3 regions of the Mesorhizobium sp. L103C105A0 genome follow, and region 3 is predicted to be linked to each of the others. Evidence: riboswitches for the same ligand, from Rfam matches in the RefSeq annotation. Region 3 holds a riboswitch; each other region holds the start of a gene.
What was found. Region 3 has a riboswitch for thiamine pyrophosphate ahead of thiB (thiamine ABC transporter substrate binding subunit). Riboswitches for the same ligand answer to the same signal wherever they lie in the genome.
Positions count from the first base shown of each region.

Region 1 (5,772 bases), on a different contig from region 3:
ACATGCTGCGCATCGGCGCCGAAGTGGAATTCAACACCCATGGCCGCGAGCTTGTCATGAAGTGCTGCCATCGCCTGGCGCGGATCAAGATGGCCCTCATCGGGAAAGAGCAATCCGCTGCGGAAGCGGCCGGCTAAGTCGGGCTCCAGCAAGGCAATTTCATCTTCCTCGACGCGCCGATAGCCCGTCGTGCGGCTGGCGAACCGGTCGAGCTCGCCCGCATCGCGCGGCGAGGCCAAGACCAGCGTTCCCCGTCGTGCTACCAAGCCGTGCGTTGCGGCGTCCCACCAGTCGGCGGCGTCGCGTCCGAGATCCAGCACCGGCTTCTCGGCGCTTTCACGCTCGCACCACGGCGCCAACATGCCACCGGCGAACCACGACGCATTGCCCCCAAGGGCAGGCCTTGTCTCGGCAACGGTAACCGCCGCGCCGCGTGCGGCGAACTCGAAGGCGGCGGTGAGGCCGGCAACGCCCCCTCCTTTGACCAAGACCTTCATGATGGCTCACGTGGCTGAGGTATGAGCGGTGCGCCGGTCTCGTCCGCCGGCAGGTAGAGATCACCGCCCTCGCGGTATTTCGCCGCCATCGCCGCCATGCCCTCTTTCTGCGCCTCGGCACGGATATCGTGAGAGATGCGCATCGAGCAGAATTTCGGTCCGCACATCGAGCAGAAATGCGCCACCTTGTGCGCTTCCTTGGGCAAAGTCTGGTCGTGGAAGGACCGCGCGGTTTCCGGGTCGAGCGACAGATTGAACTGGTCCTCCCAGCGGAACTCGAAGCGCGCGCGCGAAAGCGCATCATCCCTGACTTTCGCTGCCGGATGGCCCTTCGCCAGATCGGCTGCATGGGCGGCGATCTTGTAGGTGATCACGCCAATCTTGACGTCGTTGCGGTCGGGAAGGCCGAGATGCTCTTTCGGCGTGACGTAGCAAAGCATTGCGGTGCCGAACCAGCCTATCATGGCAGCACCGATGCCGGAGGTGATGTGGTCATAGCCCGGCGCGATGTCGGTCGTCAGCGGGCCAAGCGTGTAGAACGGCGCCTCACCGCAGACGGCGAGCTGCTTTTCCATGTTCTCCTTGATCTTGTGCATCGGCACGTGGCCGGGGCCTTCGATCATTACCTGGCAATCCTTCGCCCAGGCGATCTGCGTCAGTTCGCCGAGCGTTTCCAACTCGGCAAATTGCACCGCGTCGTTCGCATCGGCGATCGAGCCTGGACGAAGACCGTCGCCGAGCGAGAAGGAGACGTCGTGGGCTCTGGCGATGTCGCAGATCTCGGCGAAGTGCTCGTAGAGGAAGCTTTCCCGGTGATGGTGCAGGCACCATTTTGCCATGATCGAGCCGCCGCGCGAGACGATACCCGTGACCCGGTCAACGGTCAGCGGGATGTAATGCAGCCGCACGCCGGCGTGGATGGTGAAATAGTCGACGCCTTGCTCGGCCTGCTCGATCAGCGTGTCGCGGTAGACCTCCCAGGTCAGGTCCTCGGCAATGCCGCCAACCTTCTCGAGCGCCTGGTAGAGCGGCACCGTGCCGATCGGTACCGGCGCGTTGCGGACGATCCATTCGCGGATGTTGTGGATGTTGCGGCCGGTCGACAGGTCCATCACCGTATCGGCGCCCCAGCGGATCGCCCAGACCATTTTTTCGACCTCTTCGGCCATCGATGATGTGACGGCGGAGTTGCCGATGTTGGCGTTGATCTTGACCAGGAAATTGCGGCCGATGATCATTGGCTCGCTCTCGGGATGGTTGATGTTGGCGGGGATGATCGCCCGTCCGCGCGCCACCTCGTCACGCACGAATTCGGGCGTGACGAAATCGGGCAGCGTCGCGCCGAAAGCCTCGCCGTCGCGCTCAAGCTTGCCGCGTAGGATCTCGCGACCAAGGTTCTCGCGGATGGCGACGAACTCCATTTCTGGCGTGATGATGCCGGCCCGCGCATAGGCAAGTTGGGTCACCGCCTTGCCCTGCTTGGCCTCGAGCGGCCGATTGCGTATCGGAAATTCCGGTGTCAGGCGCTCGCCGGTGGCGAATCCGTTGTCCTCCGGCCGGACATGGCGGCCGTCGCAGCCCTCGACATCGCCGCGCGCCAAGATCCATTCGTGGCGAAGCCGGGCCAGGCCTTTTTCGATGCTGGTTTCGACAGCCGGATCGGTATAGGGGCCCGACGGATCGTAGACGGTGACGGGCGGCTCGCCGGCTGTCGGATGGACAGAGATTTCGCGCATCGGCACCCTGATCTGCGGGTGGATGGCACCGGGCTTGTGGATCTTACGCGAAGCAGGCAGCGGTCCCGTCGACACGGCGGGGGTAAGGGCATTCATCGTGAGGCTCCTTTGCTCATGCATTGGAGACCCAGTTCTGTGCCGGAAGGATGAAAAGACGCTTCTGTCGACCTGCCGAAACAGGACCTCGGGCGTAAACTCCCGCAAAGCGCTTGCACCGTCCCTACGCCAGTATGAACTGGATCAGGTTCAACGGGTCACTGCGCCGCGAAAGCCAGCAGTATCTCAGCCCCTTGCCGGGACTCCCCTGGTGAATGCCTCAAGTTGAACGGGCCGGGGTTGTCTTGTCAAGCGCATGTTCATCCTGCGGCGGCGGTGGGCGGCAATCAAATTGGTCCCAAATTGGGCCGACGGCCTCGCCATGGGTCGCGGAGAAGTTCTGCGGGAGACAAGGCAGGTGTGGCCAAAGCTGCATTTGCCTCGTCAAACTTGATGTGACATTGACGTAGACGGAACTGCTGCGTTTCAAGGATCTTAAGCCGTCAATGCCTGATCGGAACAGAACTGGTGGGCCGCCCGAACGCCCCACAAACATCGTGCTCTCGATCACCTCCTATTGTCGCCGGAAAAGGGGTGATCGACCAATCGATCAAGTCGCCGCTCGCTGAAGGGCGCCCTCGGTTTCAGCACGGCTGGGCGAAGTGGCAATGGCATGTCCAATCCAGTCTCGGAAATCCCCCTTCCTGACGATCGGTGTCTTGGGTTCAACATTCAATTTGACCTCGGCCACACCTGATATAGCAGCTGCCTGAGTTTCGCCACCAATCCAGTCCAGGGTGCCATCTTGATCAGGAAGCAGGAATCGCGCGGCCGCAGTATGCGAATGCTTTTTGCGCAGATCCCATTCCTCGCCGATGACAAGCTTGATGTGCTCGGTGACGAGGTCGACACCGTAAGCTAACTGGACCAGTTGAGGGTCGGGCGCGCCACTAAGACGCGGATTGACTTCAATGACAACTGGGCCGCGTTTCGTGCACCGGAGTTCAATGTTAGTTGGCCCCCAGCCAAGGCCGAGAGCCCGCAAACAGCTCAGCGAAACATCGGCGATGCGCTCACGCTCCTGATCGGTTAGCAGGGCCGGATACGTCACCTCACGTATGACGAAATGGGGGAGGGGACCAAAGTCATTGGCGCAAATCGCAACGACCTCATTCCCCATAACATTAATGCTATAGAACGGGCCCTGTGCGAATTCTTCGACGAGTATTTTCGGTGTAGACCGCCATATGTGCTTTCCGCCCAATAGGTCGTATGTTCGGCTACGTCTTCGAGGCTGCGGCACAATCGGACACCCATGCTGCCGCTGCCTACTGCCGGCTTAAGAATCACGGGCGGGCCGATCTCTGCAGCCGAGCTTTCTACCTCCGCCGCATTTGTTGCCAACCGATAAGCCGGTATTGGAACGCCGGCCTGCGCGAGGAGTTGGCGTTGCTTGAATTTGTCGCAGCTTCGTTCAATCGATTCAGGGTTCGGTCCCGGTAGATCGAAATGCCGGCAAAGCTTGCCAACTGTCGCATAGATCGATTCATGGTCCCCGGCAAAGCCAGTAATGCCAGCAATGTCGTGGGTAGCACGCAGCCGCGAACTTTCGCGGACCAACGCTTCGAGATTGCCAGTGTCGACACGGATTGCCTCAACGTTTTCCGCCGAAAGATAGTCGTACCGAGGTGGATCAGCCGTCAGAGTAATTGGATGAAGACCAAGACACTGAGCCGCTTGGACGTATAGCTGACCAGTACCCCTATGGCCTTCGACCAATATGAGCGCTCTTCTTCTTACCATTGCTGTTAATCCCGATGTTGCGTGCTGGCGGCGGTCCGAGGGTACCGGCGTCACTTTTGTAGCCGTGCCGGACCTCAGACTCGCGGTGCCGTACCATTGTCAACGACTGATCGGTTGTAAAAATCTTGCAAATTGATTTGAAGGATCTGTTGCAGCGTTTTTGATTAGGGCGGCGTCGGAGGCTTGCTCCGTTCAAACCAGGTTAGCTGGGGTTGGTGTGTGATCCCGTGGGCCTGGGCGTGACCTACCCCTCGGGTAGGGCACGCCACATCAAACTGGTAGTGTGCTGAGAGTTCTGCAAATTCGCTGAGAGAGGGCGGTCATGGCAGGCTGGTGATGTTCAACGTCACCGATTCCCGCGAAGGAACGCCACCATGACCAAGACAGAAGGTAAATCGACCAGCGCTGCCGTCAAAGACATTCTGCTTTCGAACCCGGAGGGGCTGCACGAAGTGATCGTGCAGTAATGCAGGAGGTTCTCGAGGCCGAGATGGGGGAGGCGCTGGGTGCTTCGAAGGGCGAACGGACGCCCGAGCGCCTTGGGTATCGCTCGGGTTACTACGGCCGTACCCTTGTGACGCGGGTCGGCAAGCTCGAGCTGCGGGTTCCACAGGACCGGGCGGGTCACTTCTCCACCGAGCTGTTCGAGCGCTACCAGCGTTCGGAGCGGGCCTTGGTTGCGACGCTTGCGGAGATGTATGTGCAGGGCGTGTCGACCCGCAAGGTCAAGGCGATCACGGAAGAGCTGTGCGGTCATGCGTTCTCGGCTTCGTCGATCTCGGCCATCAACAAGCGCTTGGACGAGAGCCTGAAGGCGTTTGCCGAACGACCGCTTCAGGAGCCATTCCCCTACCTCATTCTCGATGCCCGCTACGAGAAAGTGCGCGAAGCCGGCATCGTGATGAGCCAGGCGGTGCTGATCGCGGTCGGCATCGACTGGGACGGGCGCCGGCAGATCCTGGCCGTGGAGATGGCCAATCGCGAGAGCCGCTCGGCCTGGAAGGACTTCCTCGTCGGCTTGAAACGACGCGGTCTCAAGGGCGTCGAACTGGCCGTGTCCGACGACCATGCCGGCCTGGTCGCGGCGATCGGCGAGGTGATCCCGGAAGCAGCATGGCAGCGCTGCTACGTCCACTTCCTCAGGAACGCGCTCGATCACCTGCCCAGGAAGCACGGCGACGATTGTCTGCAGGAACTGCGCTGGCTGTACGACCGGCGCGATCTCGCCGAGGCCAAGGCCGATCTCGCCGCGTGGCTGTCCAAATGGTCCGCCCGCTACCCGCGGCTGACCACCTGGGCGGAAGAAGCCATAGAACAGACGCTGACTTTCTTCCGGCTGCCGCGTCAGCATCACAAGCACCTCAAGTCCACCAACATGCTTGAACGGCTCAACGAGGAAATCCGCCGGCGCACCTATGTCGTGCGCATCTTCCCGAACGCCGAAAGCTGCCTGCGCCTGGTCAGGGCGCTGGCCGTCGAAACCAACGAAAACTGGATGGAGGCCAACCGCTATATCAACATGGATGATCTGCGCGAGCACAAGAAGCTCGCTCTACGCCAAGCCGCATGACCAGTTTCATGATCGCCCATTTTGCAGAACTTGACGCACACAACCTCGTGCGGTGCCCGGTTAGTAGTGAAGCGCCGTAAAATGTCGACATAGGGGTTGGTGAACTGGACCGAACGACGAGAACGGCCTA
Region 1 is NZ_AYXF01000019.1:9,454-15,225, reverse strand. Features, by position in the region: gene thiO (glycine oxidase ThiO) at 1-497, opposite strand, end outside; gene thiC (phosphomethylpyrimidine synthase ThiC) at 494-2,329, opposite strand; TPP riboswitch at 2,433-2,549, opposite strand; partial or broken gene X727_RS01000000165190 (acetyl-CoA carboxylase biotin carboxylase subunit family protein) at 2,773-4,072, opposite strand; partial or broken gene X727_RS01000000165185 (IS256 family transposase) at 4,447-5,642, shown strand.
Region 1: linked by a shared signal. The riboswitch ahead of thiC (phosphomethylpyrimidine synthase ThiC) and the one ahead of thiB (thiamine ABC transporter substrate binding subunit) in region 3 are both predicted to bind thiamine pyrophosphate.

Region 2 (5,772 bases), on a different contig from region 3:
TCGGTGGCGCCTCGACCCCGTCATTGGGTTTTCTGTTTCGTTCTTCCATGATTGCCTCCTCCGGGCGGCTTTGCGTCGAGAAGGTGGAACTCACTTCCGGCTGTCAGGTTCCGGCAACCACTCCATCTCCGTGGAACCAATTGCCGCCAGTCTGCTTTGCCAAGGACTAGTCTGCTTTGCCAAGGAGATGAATCCAGAGGAGCTGGACCATGAAGACTTTCCCCCTCATCCCATGCGTGCTGCTCCTGGCGCTGGCCGACCCGGCGGCTGCGCAGGACAATGGCGACCAGCACGGCCCTGCCGCGCCTTGCCAGGCGCAGCCTCAGGACGATGGTCAGAAGCCGCCGGTCGCCAATGGCGGCGGCGAATCGACCAGCACGCTCGGTCCCTGCGGCGGCGTGCTGCAGCCGCCGCCCAGTGGTGACCAGGGTATGACGCAGCCGCCGCCGGATCAGGGCAAGACGCCGGTGATCAAGCCTGGCGAGGTGCCTGCGCAGCCGCCGAAGCAATGACCTTTTGCTTGAAACTTCACGGCGTGGCACGAAGGCGGTCGGTTCCGGTCTTGGCCGGGCGACGCGGTCACCGGATCAATGCCGGCGCCGGCCGCAATCGCCACCGGAATTGGAGCCGTGCATCATCCATGTCGAAGGTCTCCTGAGGGATTGTGCTTCAATGCGAATCTTGCGGGTGCGGGTTCTGCTGGCATGACCGGGAAGCCGATCAATTTAGTCTCCGCTTGCGGAACAAGACCGTACCGGCTGCGTTTGCCTCCAGGAGCCCGCCACCTCGATCTGCGCTGTTTTCGCCTCATGCGGGAACACGGCGGAGCTCGCCAACAACGACAGGAGACGAAGATGAAAACCATCCTTATTCCCGCCGTCGCCGGGCTCGCCATGATCGCTGGTATCGGCATTGCCGCCGCCGACGAGGTGATCGTCACGCAGCCGGCACAGCAGCAGGTGATCATCACCCCGGAACAGCGCACGGTCGTGCACCAGTACGTAAAGAAACATCCGCTTGCCTCGGTCAATCTGCTCGGCGTCGAATTGAATGTCGGCACTGCCTTGCCTGACACTGTCGAGCTGCAGGAGGTTCCCGACGTTCAGTACAGATACGCCGTCGTCGACAACCATACCGTGTTGGTCGACCCCAGCACGCGCAGGATTGTCGAGGTGGTCGAGTAACGCTCGACAACCTAACCATTCATCGGTGATACGGCCCTGTCGTTCTTCCCAAAAGGGCGGCAGGGCCGAATGACGAACATGATGAAAGGAGAATTGCCATGTTGCCGCATGTCGAGACCCCGAACTCCGCCAATGTTGCGGCGTGTTGCGACAAGTTGCTGGCCGAGCGCAACACGGCGCTGTTATCGATGAAGGAAGCGATCGCGCTCCTGCGGGAGCGCACCGGCACCGATCGTTCGGATGCCGACCTCGCGGGGCTGATCGTCAAGAAAGCGGCGCTGCTCGGCGTTGCGGTGATTTCCGACCCGCGCTGAGATGTCTCGTCACTCAAGACGCCGGCCGAATTTTCGGCTAATGTTTTCGTGGAATCTGGACCAACCGACCGGACCCAACCACGGAGGCTTAAGTGACGGACGACAAACAGGACCGCATTCGCCAGCGCGCGCACGAGATCTGGGAAAAGGCCGGCCGGCCTGAAGGCGCGCATCAGGAACACTGGGAGCAGGCCACGGCTGAAGTCGATGGCGCGGTCGCCAAGCCCAAAAAGGCGGCGAAGAAAGCTGACGCCAAGCCCGCCAAGGCAGCCGCCAAGCCAAAGGCCGCGAAGCCTGCCGCCGCAAAGTCCGGCAAAGCCAAATCGAAATAAGGCCAGAAATAAGGCCAGTCGAAATAAAGCAAGGCCGGAATTCGCTGGCCGGGCCATCCTTGGCGCCCGCCGTTCAGGCGCGCCCGAGCCTCTCAACCTGACGAATTGCGCCTGCGACGGGCAGCGCAATTCCTTGTGTTTGGCGACAGCCGCCCCTCATGCCTCCCAGGCATAACTCGACAGCGCAAAGCGAATCCCGGCAGCTGTCATGGCCAGTTCGCATTCGGTGATCTGGCGCAGGTGGCGCAGATAGCGCGTTACAGTCTGTGGCAGCCAGCCGGCGCAGGCCTCGACATAGGCGCGGCTGTGAACAAGGGTGCCGGTCGACAGCCTCTCGTCCTTCTCGGCAACGACTTTCAAATATTGGCGGATGAAGCGGATGTCGTCGGCGATGTCCTGGCTGGCCATTCGCCAGGCCCCGGCGAGGCGTTGGCACTGATCGAATGACAAGGGCAACAAAGGCGGCGGCAATAAAGGCGGCGGCAACGACGGGGGTGACAGCAAAGGACGAGAGAGATCGGCGAAAGCAACATGGTTCGCTGTGCTCAAGGACATTCCTCTCTGCGAAAAGAGAGATCGTACTTTATGTACGAACGAGCGTCAAGCCAATTTCGTACGGTTGGGACGATAACGCAACGAACTGACGAGTCGTCTGTTAACGCCCGGGCGCCCGGCACGTCTGGCCCAAAACACTTTCCCGCAGTGCCTCAACAAACGGCTTCCCCAATGCCGCGAACGGTGCTTTAACCCGCCCATCCACAGGGGTGCTCCGTATCGTCGGGGCTGAGATGAGGGCGGCAAGCCTTCGGACCCTAAAGCTGATCTGGATAATACCAGCGGAGCGAGGCGGGCGATGTTTTCAGGCGCACAGATTTCCCTTTATCCCATGACCGACGATTTCGTCGGCGTCATCCTCGGCGCGCTCGGCGCGCTCGATCCCTGGCGCGACCGGCTGCGGATCGAAACCGATGACATCTCGACCCTTATGGTCGGGCCGCCCGAGGTGCTGTTTCCCGCCATGCGCGACCTGTTCGTCGCGGCGGCCAAAAGCGGCAAGCACTGTGTGCTTTCGGCGGCGGTCTCGCGCGGCTGTCCGGGCGAGCCCGACGATCCGATCTGCCGCTCCGACGAGACCGGCGGCCCCGCCATTCCGCTGGACGAGCGCAAGATCGCCGCGATCCGCGCTGTCCAGGCCACGCCGTCGACCGGCCAGCCGGTGGCGGCGCAGTTCTCGCTCTACGTTATGGGCACGGGCGACCATATGGACGAGATCTACGGCTGCATCGATTTCCTGAAACAGTCCGGCGTCTTTGAGCGCTCAAAGAACTTCTGCACCAAATTGCGTGGCGATGCCGGTGCGGTGTTTGCCACGCTCAACGAGGCCTTCTGCCGCTTCGGCCCCGGCGCCGGCCACGTCACCCTCGACATCACGATCTCGGCGAACAGCCCGAGCGCCGTCTGAGCCGCGGCTCAAGCGTCGTTCCTTGAGGATATTGCCGTGGCTGGTTTATCTGACCCATTGCGTGGAGGAGATGCCTCTGACCCCTCAGCACAAAGAGGAGGGGAGCCATTGGCGATTGGCGAAGACCGCGATGCCCACGAATCTCCCCCCTCGAGCAGGAGATGGCCGGCAGGCCAGAGGGGGTCCCAGCGCGTGGAGCGCCGACGTCCTTTTCGCATCGGCAAGGCGTGGGCGCTCTATGCGAGACGACCCCCTCTGTCGCCTTCGGCGACATCTCCCCCTCGAGGGGGGAGATTAGCCGCAGCCATCGCCAAGACCATCCCCGCCGCCTGCGCCTCCGCCCTGCTCCTCGCGGCGTGGGAGCTCTACGCCCGCTATGGTGGCGCTGCGCCCACCATGCTGCCGGCGCCGTCGCGCGTGCTGCAGCAGGCCTGGGAGCATCGCGCTGCCCTTGCCGACAACACGCTGCCCACCATCCGCGCCACATCAGCCGGCTTCGCCTGCTCGTTGGTCGCTGCCTTCGTGCTTTCGGCGCTGGTCGATTTCTTGGCCCCGCTGCGCCGCGCGCTGTTTCCGCTGCTGATCGTCAGCCAGACCTTGCCGCTGGTCGCGATTGCGCCGCTCATCGTGCTGTGGTTCGGCTTCGGGCTGATGCCAAAAATCTTGCTTGTGGCGCTCGTTACCTTCTTCCCGATGATGGTGGCGCTGGTCGAGGGTTTTGCCGCGACCAGCAAGGCGATTTCGCAGATGCTCGCCACCATGGGGGCAGGGCGCTGGCGCATCTTCTGGCTGGCGCGCCTGCCTTCGGCGCTGCCCTATTTCTTCGCCGGGCTGCGCATCTCCATCACCTACGCCGTCGTCGGCGCGATCTTCGCCGAATATGCGGGGGCGGCGAAGGGGCTGGGCATCTACATGCTCAATGCCAAGAACAACTTTCGGCCCGATCTGGTGCTCGCCGCGGTCGCCGTCAGCGCCGCGCTCACGCTTGTCTTGTTCGCCATTGCGGTGCTCGTCCAGCGCTTCGCCATGCCTTGGGAGAATGCAGGGAGCGAAAGCCGCGACGGCAAGGTTGAAGCTGCAGAAGAGAACCGTCAATGACGCGGCTCGAACTCCGGGACATCAGGAAGAACTTCGGCGCGCTTGAGGTGCTCGCCGGCATTTCGCTTCATGTCGCGGCCGGCGAGTTCGTCTCCATCCTCGGCCCTTCCGGCGCCGGCAAGTCGACGCTGTTCCAGTTGCTGACCGGCGCGCTGAAAGGCGAGGGCGACATGCGCTTCGACGGCGCACCATTGCAGGGCAGCCCCTTCGCCTTCATGCCGCAGCGCGACGCGCTGATGCCGTGGCGACGCGTCATCGACAATGTGACGCTGGGGCTGGAGGTGCAGGGCATGAAGCGCCGCGAGGCGCGCGCGTCCGTTGCGCCATTGTTCGCTGAGTTCGGCCTTGCCGGTTTCGAGCGCGCCTGGCCGGCCGAGCTTTCCGGCGGCATGCGCCAGCGCGCCGCCCTTTTGCGCACCGTGGTGCAGCAGCGCGACATGCTGCTGCTCGACGAGCCCTTTGGCGCGCTGGATGCACTGACCCGCGCGGGTATGCAGCGCTGGCTGGAAGGCATGTGGCAGCGCCACCGCTGGACCGCGCTGCTGATCACCCATGACGTGCGCGAAGCCGTCTACCTCTCCGATCGAATCTATCTGATGTCGGCGCGGCCGGCCCGCATCATCGGCGAGATTGCCGTGCCGCTGCCGCGCCCGCGCACCACCGGCAGCGATGCCGCGCGCCAGGCCGCCGCGCTCGAAGCCGACATCCTCGACACGCTGCTCAATCCCGGGACTGACCGGGGCTTGTTTCCGCAGACCGCTCAAAGGAGTTTTTCATGACCGAATTCACACGCCGGCAGGCTTTGCTGCTGACGCTGGCCGCCGGATTGCCGCTGGCCTCGCGCGCTCATGCGGCTGCGCAAAAAATCACCGTCGCGCTCGACTGGACGGTCAACACCAACCATGTCGGCCTGTTCGTTGCCCGCGACAAAGGATTCTACAACGAGGCCGGGCTCGATGTTGAGATCCTGCCCTATGGCGATACTGGCGCCGGCACGCTGGTCGCCAACCGCATCGCCGATTTCGGCATTGCCGGCGTCGGCCTGTTTACCCAGCGGGCTGCCGGCGCCGATCTCAAAGCGGTCTACGCCGTGGTCCAGCAGGAGACCGGCCGGCTGGTCTTCAACGCGGACCGTAGTGAGATCAAAGGCCCGAAAAACCTTGACGGCCTGACCTATGGCGGTTTCGGCAGCGCCTGGGAAAACACGCTGATCTCGACCATCATCCGCCACGATGGTGGCAAGGGCGTTTTCGAGACGGTGACATTAGGCACCTCGGCCTATGAGGCGCTGGCCAACGGCTCGGTCGACTTCACGCTGGAGGTCTCGACCTGGGAAGGCGTCGATGCGGAGCTGAAAGGCGTCAGGCAGCGCGGCTTCCGCT
Region 2 is NZ_AYXF01000008.1:11,022-16,793, reverse strand. Features, by position in the region: gene X727_RS0134345 (hypothetical protein) at 1-49, opposite strand, end outside; gene X727_RS144050 (hypothetical protein) at 210-512, shown strand; gene X727_RS144055 (DUF1236 domain-containing protein) at 855-1,184, shown strand; gene X727_RS144060 (hypothetical protein) at 1,283-1,498, shown strand; gene X727_RS144065 (DUF2934 domain-containing protein) at 1,591-1,830, shown strand; gene X727_RS144070 (hypothetical protein) at 1,987-2,238, opposite strand; TPP riboswitch at 2,581-2,693, shown strand; gene X727_RS144075 (YkoF family thiamine/hydroxymethylpyrimidine-binding protein) at 2,684-3,292, shown strand; gene X727_RS144080 (ABC transporter permease) at 3,548-4,390, shown strand; gene X727_RS144085 (ABC transporter ATP-binding protein) at 4,387-5,169, shown strand; gene X727_RS144090 (ABC transporter substrate-binding protein) at 5,166-5,772, shown strand, end outside.
Region 2: linked by a shared signal. The riboswitch ahead of X727_RS144075 (YkoF family thiamine/hydroxymethylpyrimidine-binding protein) and the one ahead of thiB (thiamine ABC transporter substrate binding subunit) in region 3 are both predicted to bind thiamine pyrophosphate.

Region 3 (5,772 bases):
AGAGTTCGCGCGGCAGGCGCATCTCCTTGCCGGCCAGGCCGACGCGGTCAAGCGCCTCGGCGATTGCGGCGCGATCGGCGTCGGTCAGGTTGAGCGATGGCGAGCGGCCGAGCCCGACATTCTTCTCCACCGAGAGATGAGCAAACAGATTGTTTTCCTGGAATACCATCGACACCGGCCGCGCCGAAGGCGGCTCGGCGCCGACATCGGCGCCGCCGATCAGCACACGACCGGACTCCGGCGTCTCGAAACCAGCCACCAGATTGAGCAAGGTCGATTTGCCCGAACCACTTGCCCCCATGATGGCGGTGATCTTAGATGTATGGAATTCGACATCGAACAGGAATGACGTTTCGCCATAGCTGAACGAGACCTTGTCCAGCCGGACAGTCGTGCCTTTCTCCACAGCGGACGTCACGATCTCTCTCCCCGTCCCAGCCAGTCTGCCGCGACCACCAATGCAAGGCAGACCGCCCCGAGCAGCAAAGCCAGCCCGGCAGCATCGGCCGTGCGATAGCTGCCCATGCGCGCCAGCAGGAGATAGGGCAAGGTCTGTACCGAATCGCTGCCGAACAGCGCGATGACGCCGAGATCGCCGAGCGACAGTGCCATGGCGAAGGCAAAGCCGGTGGCCAGCGGCCGCCGGAGCGATGGCCAGTCGACCAGAAGCAGCCGGTTCCAGCCCGCAATGCCGAGCTGCGCGCACAGCTTTTCGTGGCGCTCGCTCGCCGCATCATAGGCCGGGCGCATCGCGCGGATGGCAAAGGGCATCGCCATCACCGCATTGACGATGACGACCATGACCGGCGCGATGGCAAAGACATCGCTGACCGTGCGCAGCAGGAGAAACCAGCCGGCGCCGATGACAATGGGCGGCACGACGAGGACGAAGCCGGCGCCGGTGTCGGTGGCATGTTCGAGCAATGAACGGGCACTGGACCGGCGGCGCAGCGACAGTGCCCGCCGAGCCATGATCAGCGATAGCGACAGCGCCACCGAAAGTAGCGCCGCCGAGAGGGCGAGACCGGCGCTGGTCAGGGTCGCCTGACGCACGGCACTCTCGCCCGCCAGCCGGCCGAGATCGGCGCCGAGGCCGGACGCGACGGTGGCCGCCATTGGTCCGGCGACGAACAGCAAGGCGAGCACGATCAGGACGGCGTTGAACGCTGTTTCTGCTTTGCCGGCCAAGTGATAGCGGCGCGGCGCGACAGGCAAATTGGCGTCGCCGGTCACATTGGCGCCGAGCCGCGTCAGCGCCAGCATGACGGCGAAAGTCAGCGCGATCTGTAGCACCGTCAGCGTCACCGCTCGCGCCGGATCGAAGTCGAAACGCAGCGCCTGATAGATGGCGACTTCCAGCGTCGTCGCCGCCGGCCCGCCGCCGAGGATCAGGACGATGGTGAAGGAGGTGATGCAAAGCATGAAGACAAGCCCGGCGACGCCCGGCAGCGCGGCGCGCAGCACCGGCCACTCGATCAGCCGGAAGGCTGGCCTCGCCCCCATGCCGAGCTGGCTCGCCAGCCGCCATTGATCGGCCGGCACCGTTCCCAGCGCTTCGAGGAACAGCCGGGTGGCCAGCGGCAGGTTGAAGAAGACGTGGGCGACGAGGATGCCCGACAGCCCATAGATGTCGGGCCAGCTCTGGCCACCGATCGCGGCGAAATAACCGGCGCGGCCATAGAGCGCCAGTATTCCCAGCGCTCCGACAATTGCCGGCAAGGCAAGGGGAACAGTGAATAGCTGCAGGATGAAGCCGCGTCCGAAGAAGCGCGGATGCCGCGACAGCGCCCGGGCGACGAAGAGCGCCGGTACGGCGGAAAGCAGAGTCGAGAGCGCAGCCTGCCAGAGCGTGAAGCGGACAACGCGCAGGAGATAGAGGTCAAAGGCGGACGCGGCGCCGGAAAGGTCGTGCGCGCCTTCGCGGATAAGGCCGGCGAAGGCGCCACCGATCAGCAGCGCGATTGCCGCAAGCGCGACAATGCCGGCCGTGATGCGGGGGTCAGAGCGTTGCACTCTTTACCGGGCGTCGCGTTCCTTCGCGCCCCCCTCTGTCCTGCCGGACATCTCCCCCACGAGGGGGGAGATTGGCGGTTTTAGCGCTCCGCTCATTCCTGCAGCTTCGGAGATTGGCGAAAGTCAACGTAAAGGCCAATCTCCCCCCTCGTGGGGGAGATGTCCGGCAGGACAGAGGGGGGCGCCGTAGAGCACTCATCTTTTGACTATACAGCCAAATCTACTTGCTCATCACCGCCAGCCATTCATCCACCCAGGCCTTGCGATTTGCCGCGACCTCTTCCGGGCTGAACAGCAAGGTCTTCGCCGGCTTGACCAGCCTATCAAAAGCCGGATTGAGCGGCTTGTCGGTTTTCCCGGCCGGGAACATCCAGTTGGTCTCCGGAATGACATCCTGGAATTTCGGCCCGGTCATGAAGGCCAGGAACTTCGCCGCCAGCGGATTCTTCGCGCCCGTGGTGGTGATGCCGGCGACCTCGATCTGCAGATACTCGCCTTCCTCGAACGAGGCCGCCTGGTAGCGCCCGGTGTTCTCCGCCACCATGTGGTAGGCCGGCGACGTCGTATAGGAAAGCACCATCGGCGCCTCGCCCTTGGTGAACAGGCCGTAGGCCTCGCTCCAGCCCGGCGTCACCGTCAGCACTTTGCCCTTGAGTTTCGCCCAGGCTTCCGGCGCCTTGTCGCCATAGACCGACTTAACCCACAGCAGCAGGCCAAGGCCCGGCGTCGACGTCCTCGGATCCTGGATGACGATCTTGTCGGCGGCATCGCCCTCGACCAATTCCTTCAGGCTCTTCGGTGGGTTCTTCAGCTTCTCGGTGTCGTAGACGACGGCGAAATAGCCATAATCGTAGGGCACGAAAGTGTCGTCGCTCCAGCCGCCCGGCACGTTGTTTTCAGCCACCGCGCCATGTGGGACAAACAGGCCGGAAGCCTTGGCTTCCGCGGTGAGGTTGGTGTCGAGGCCAAGCACGATATCGGCTTTGGTCGACGCACCTTCGAGCTTGACGCGATTGAGCAGCGCGACGCCGTCGGCCACCGACACGAAGTCGACGCTGCAGCCACACTCGGCCTCGAATTCCTTCTTCACCTGGGGGCCTGGACCCCAGTCGGCAGTGAAACTCTCATAGGTATAGATCGTGAGTTTTTCCTGCGCGCACGCAGGGCTTGCCAGTAGCGAAACAGCAAGCCCAAGCGCTGGGACAAGACGGGACAAAAAAATGCGCATCGGCGCCTCCTTCATTCGTGTTGAAAGGAATTGAGGCGTCGGGCTGTCCGAAGCGTCTAATCCCTCCGCCGGTACAAACCGGATCAGGTTCAGCGGGTTGGCGAGACTGCCTCTCAGCCGGTCCGCGAAGATCGCGTCCGGCACCCCGTTAGAGCGTTTCGACACATAGGCCCGGCCAAGGTGCCACGCAAGTGGAAGTTTGCCCGAGCGTGATCCCGGAAAGTGGAATCCGTTTCCGGAAAAAGATCATGCTCCAACAAAGAGTGACGGTGCCGCTCGGCCTTCCGTTTCGTCGGCGGGGCTGGTAAGGGCCAGCGGATATGAGCACATTCACCATCCTGCTTGGCGGCGATCTCGTCCGCACGCCGCGGCTCGACCGCCAGGTCGCGGGCACGCGCGTCATCGCCGCCGACGCCGGCATCGATCATGCCCGCCTGCTCGGCGTGATGCCGGAGTTGTGGGTCGGCGATTTCGATTCCGTGCCGGCGGACCTGCCTGCCGATCTCGCCGCCGTGCCGCGGGAGGTGTTTCCTCCCGAAAAGGACAAGACCGATGGCGAACTGGCGATCGCGGCGGCATTGGAACGCGGCGCCACCAGCCTGGTGCTGGCCGGCGCTTTCGGCGGCAAGCGCGCCGACCACGCCTTCCTCCATCTGGCGCTCAGCCTGCGGCTGGCCGAGGCCGGCACAAAATTGCTGTTGACCAGCGGAGCGCAGGAAGGCGCCCCTCTGCTGCCTGGCAAGGCCGGCTTCGACTATGCCGACGGAACGCTGTTTTCGGTGCTCGGCTTTTCCGATCTTTCGGGCCTCACCGTGTCCGGCGCGAAGTGGCCGCTCGACCATGTCGAGGTCGTGTTCGGCTCGTCGCTGACCATCTCGAACGAGGTCAAGTCCAACACGACCGGGGGCGGCCTCGAAATCGCGCTCGGCCATGGCCGCGCGCTGCTGCTCGCCCACCCCTACCCCTTGCCTGAAAGCTGACATGGCCCCGCCCCTTCTCAACCTCGACGGCATAAGACTGACCTTTGGCGGCACGCCGCTGCTCGATGGCGCCGAACTGACGGCGTCCGCCGGTGACAAGATCGCGCTCGTCGGCCGCAACGGCTCCGGCAAGTCGACGCTCCTGAAGATTGCTGCTGGTCTGATCGAGCCGCAAGACGGCGAGGTCTTCCGCCAGCCTTCGGCAACGGTGCGCTATCTCCCGCAAATGCCCGACATGGACGGCTTTGCCAATGTGCGCGCCTATGTCGAGGCCGGGCTTGGGCCTGCCGACGATCCCTACCGCGCCACATATCTGATGGAGCATCTCGGCCTCGCCGGCACGGAGAACCCCAACGATCTCTCCGGCGGCGAGGCGCGCCGCGCAGCACTTGCCCGCGTCATGGCGCCCGAACCCGATATTCTGCTGCTTGATGAGCCGACGAACCATCTCGATTTGTCGGTCATCGAATGGCTGGAAGAAGAGCTTGTCCGGACGTCTTCGGCGCTGATCGTCATCTCGCACGACCGTCGCTTCCTCGAACGCGTCTCGCGCGCCACTGTCTGGCTCGACCGTGGCCAGACCCGCCGCCTCGACAAGGGCTTTGGCCATTTCGAGGAATGGCGCGACCTTGTGCTGGAAGAGGAAGAGCGCGAACAGCACAAGCTCGGCCGCCAGATCGTGCGCGAGGAGCATTGGCTGCGCTATGGCGTGACGGCTCGCCGCAAACGCAACATGCGCCGCCTGGGCGAACTGCAGACCATGCGCCAGCGTTTTCGCGGCCATCGCGGCGCCGAGGGCTCGGCGACCATGGTGGCCAGCGACGCCGCCGAATCCGGCAAGCTGGTGATCGAGGCCAAGAACATCGAGAAGAGTTTTGGCGACCTGACCGTGGTCAAGGGCTTCTCGACCCGCATCCAGCGCGGCGATCGCGTCGGCCTTGTCGGGCCGAACGGCGCCGGCAAGACGACGCTGTTGAAGATGCTCACCGGCGAGATGAAGCCCGATGCCGGCTCGGTGCGGCTCGGCACCAATCTGGAAATCGCCACGCTCGACCAGAAGCGCGAGGCGGTCGATCCGGCCGAGACCCTGGCGCAGTATCTCACGGACGGGCGCGGCGAAAACCTCGTCGTCAATGGCGAGCAGCGCCATGTCGTGTCCTACATGAAGGATTTCCTGTTCAAGCCGGAACAGGCGCGCACCCCGGTGCGCGAGCTGTCCGGCGGCGAACGGGCGCGGCTGCTCCTGGCGCGTGTTCTGGCGCGGCCGGCCAACCTTCTGGTGCTCGACGAGCCGACCAACGATCTCGACATGGAGACGCTGGAACTGTTGCAGGAACTTGTCGCCGGCTTTGCCGGCACGGTCATCCTGGTCAGCCACGACCGCGACTTCCTCGACCGCACCGTCACCAGCATCATCGCCCCGGACGGAGGCGGCCGCTGGATCGAATATGCCGGTGGCTATTCCGACATGCTGGCGCAGCGCGGCGGCACCCGGCTCGACGACCGCAAGGCGCGCGCCAAGGCCGAAGCCAGCGATGCGCCGGCGCCGGG
Region 3 is NZ_AYXF01000022.1:1,502-7,273, reverse strand. Features, by position in the region: gene thiQ (thiamine ABC transporter ATP-binding protein) at 1-418, opposite strand, end outside; gene thiP (thiamine/thiamine pyrophosphate ABC transporter permease) at 415-2,013, opposite strand; gene thiB (thiamine ABC transporter substrate binding subunit) at 2,234-3,241, opposite strand; TPP riboswitch at 3,285-3,399, opposite strand; gene X727_RS136295 (thiamine diphosphokinase) at 3,562-4,221, shown strand; gene X727_RS136300 (ABC-F family ATP-binding cassette domain-containing protein) at 4,223-5,772, shown strand, end outside.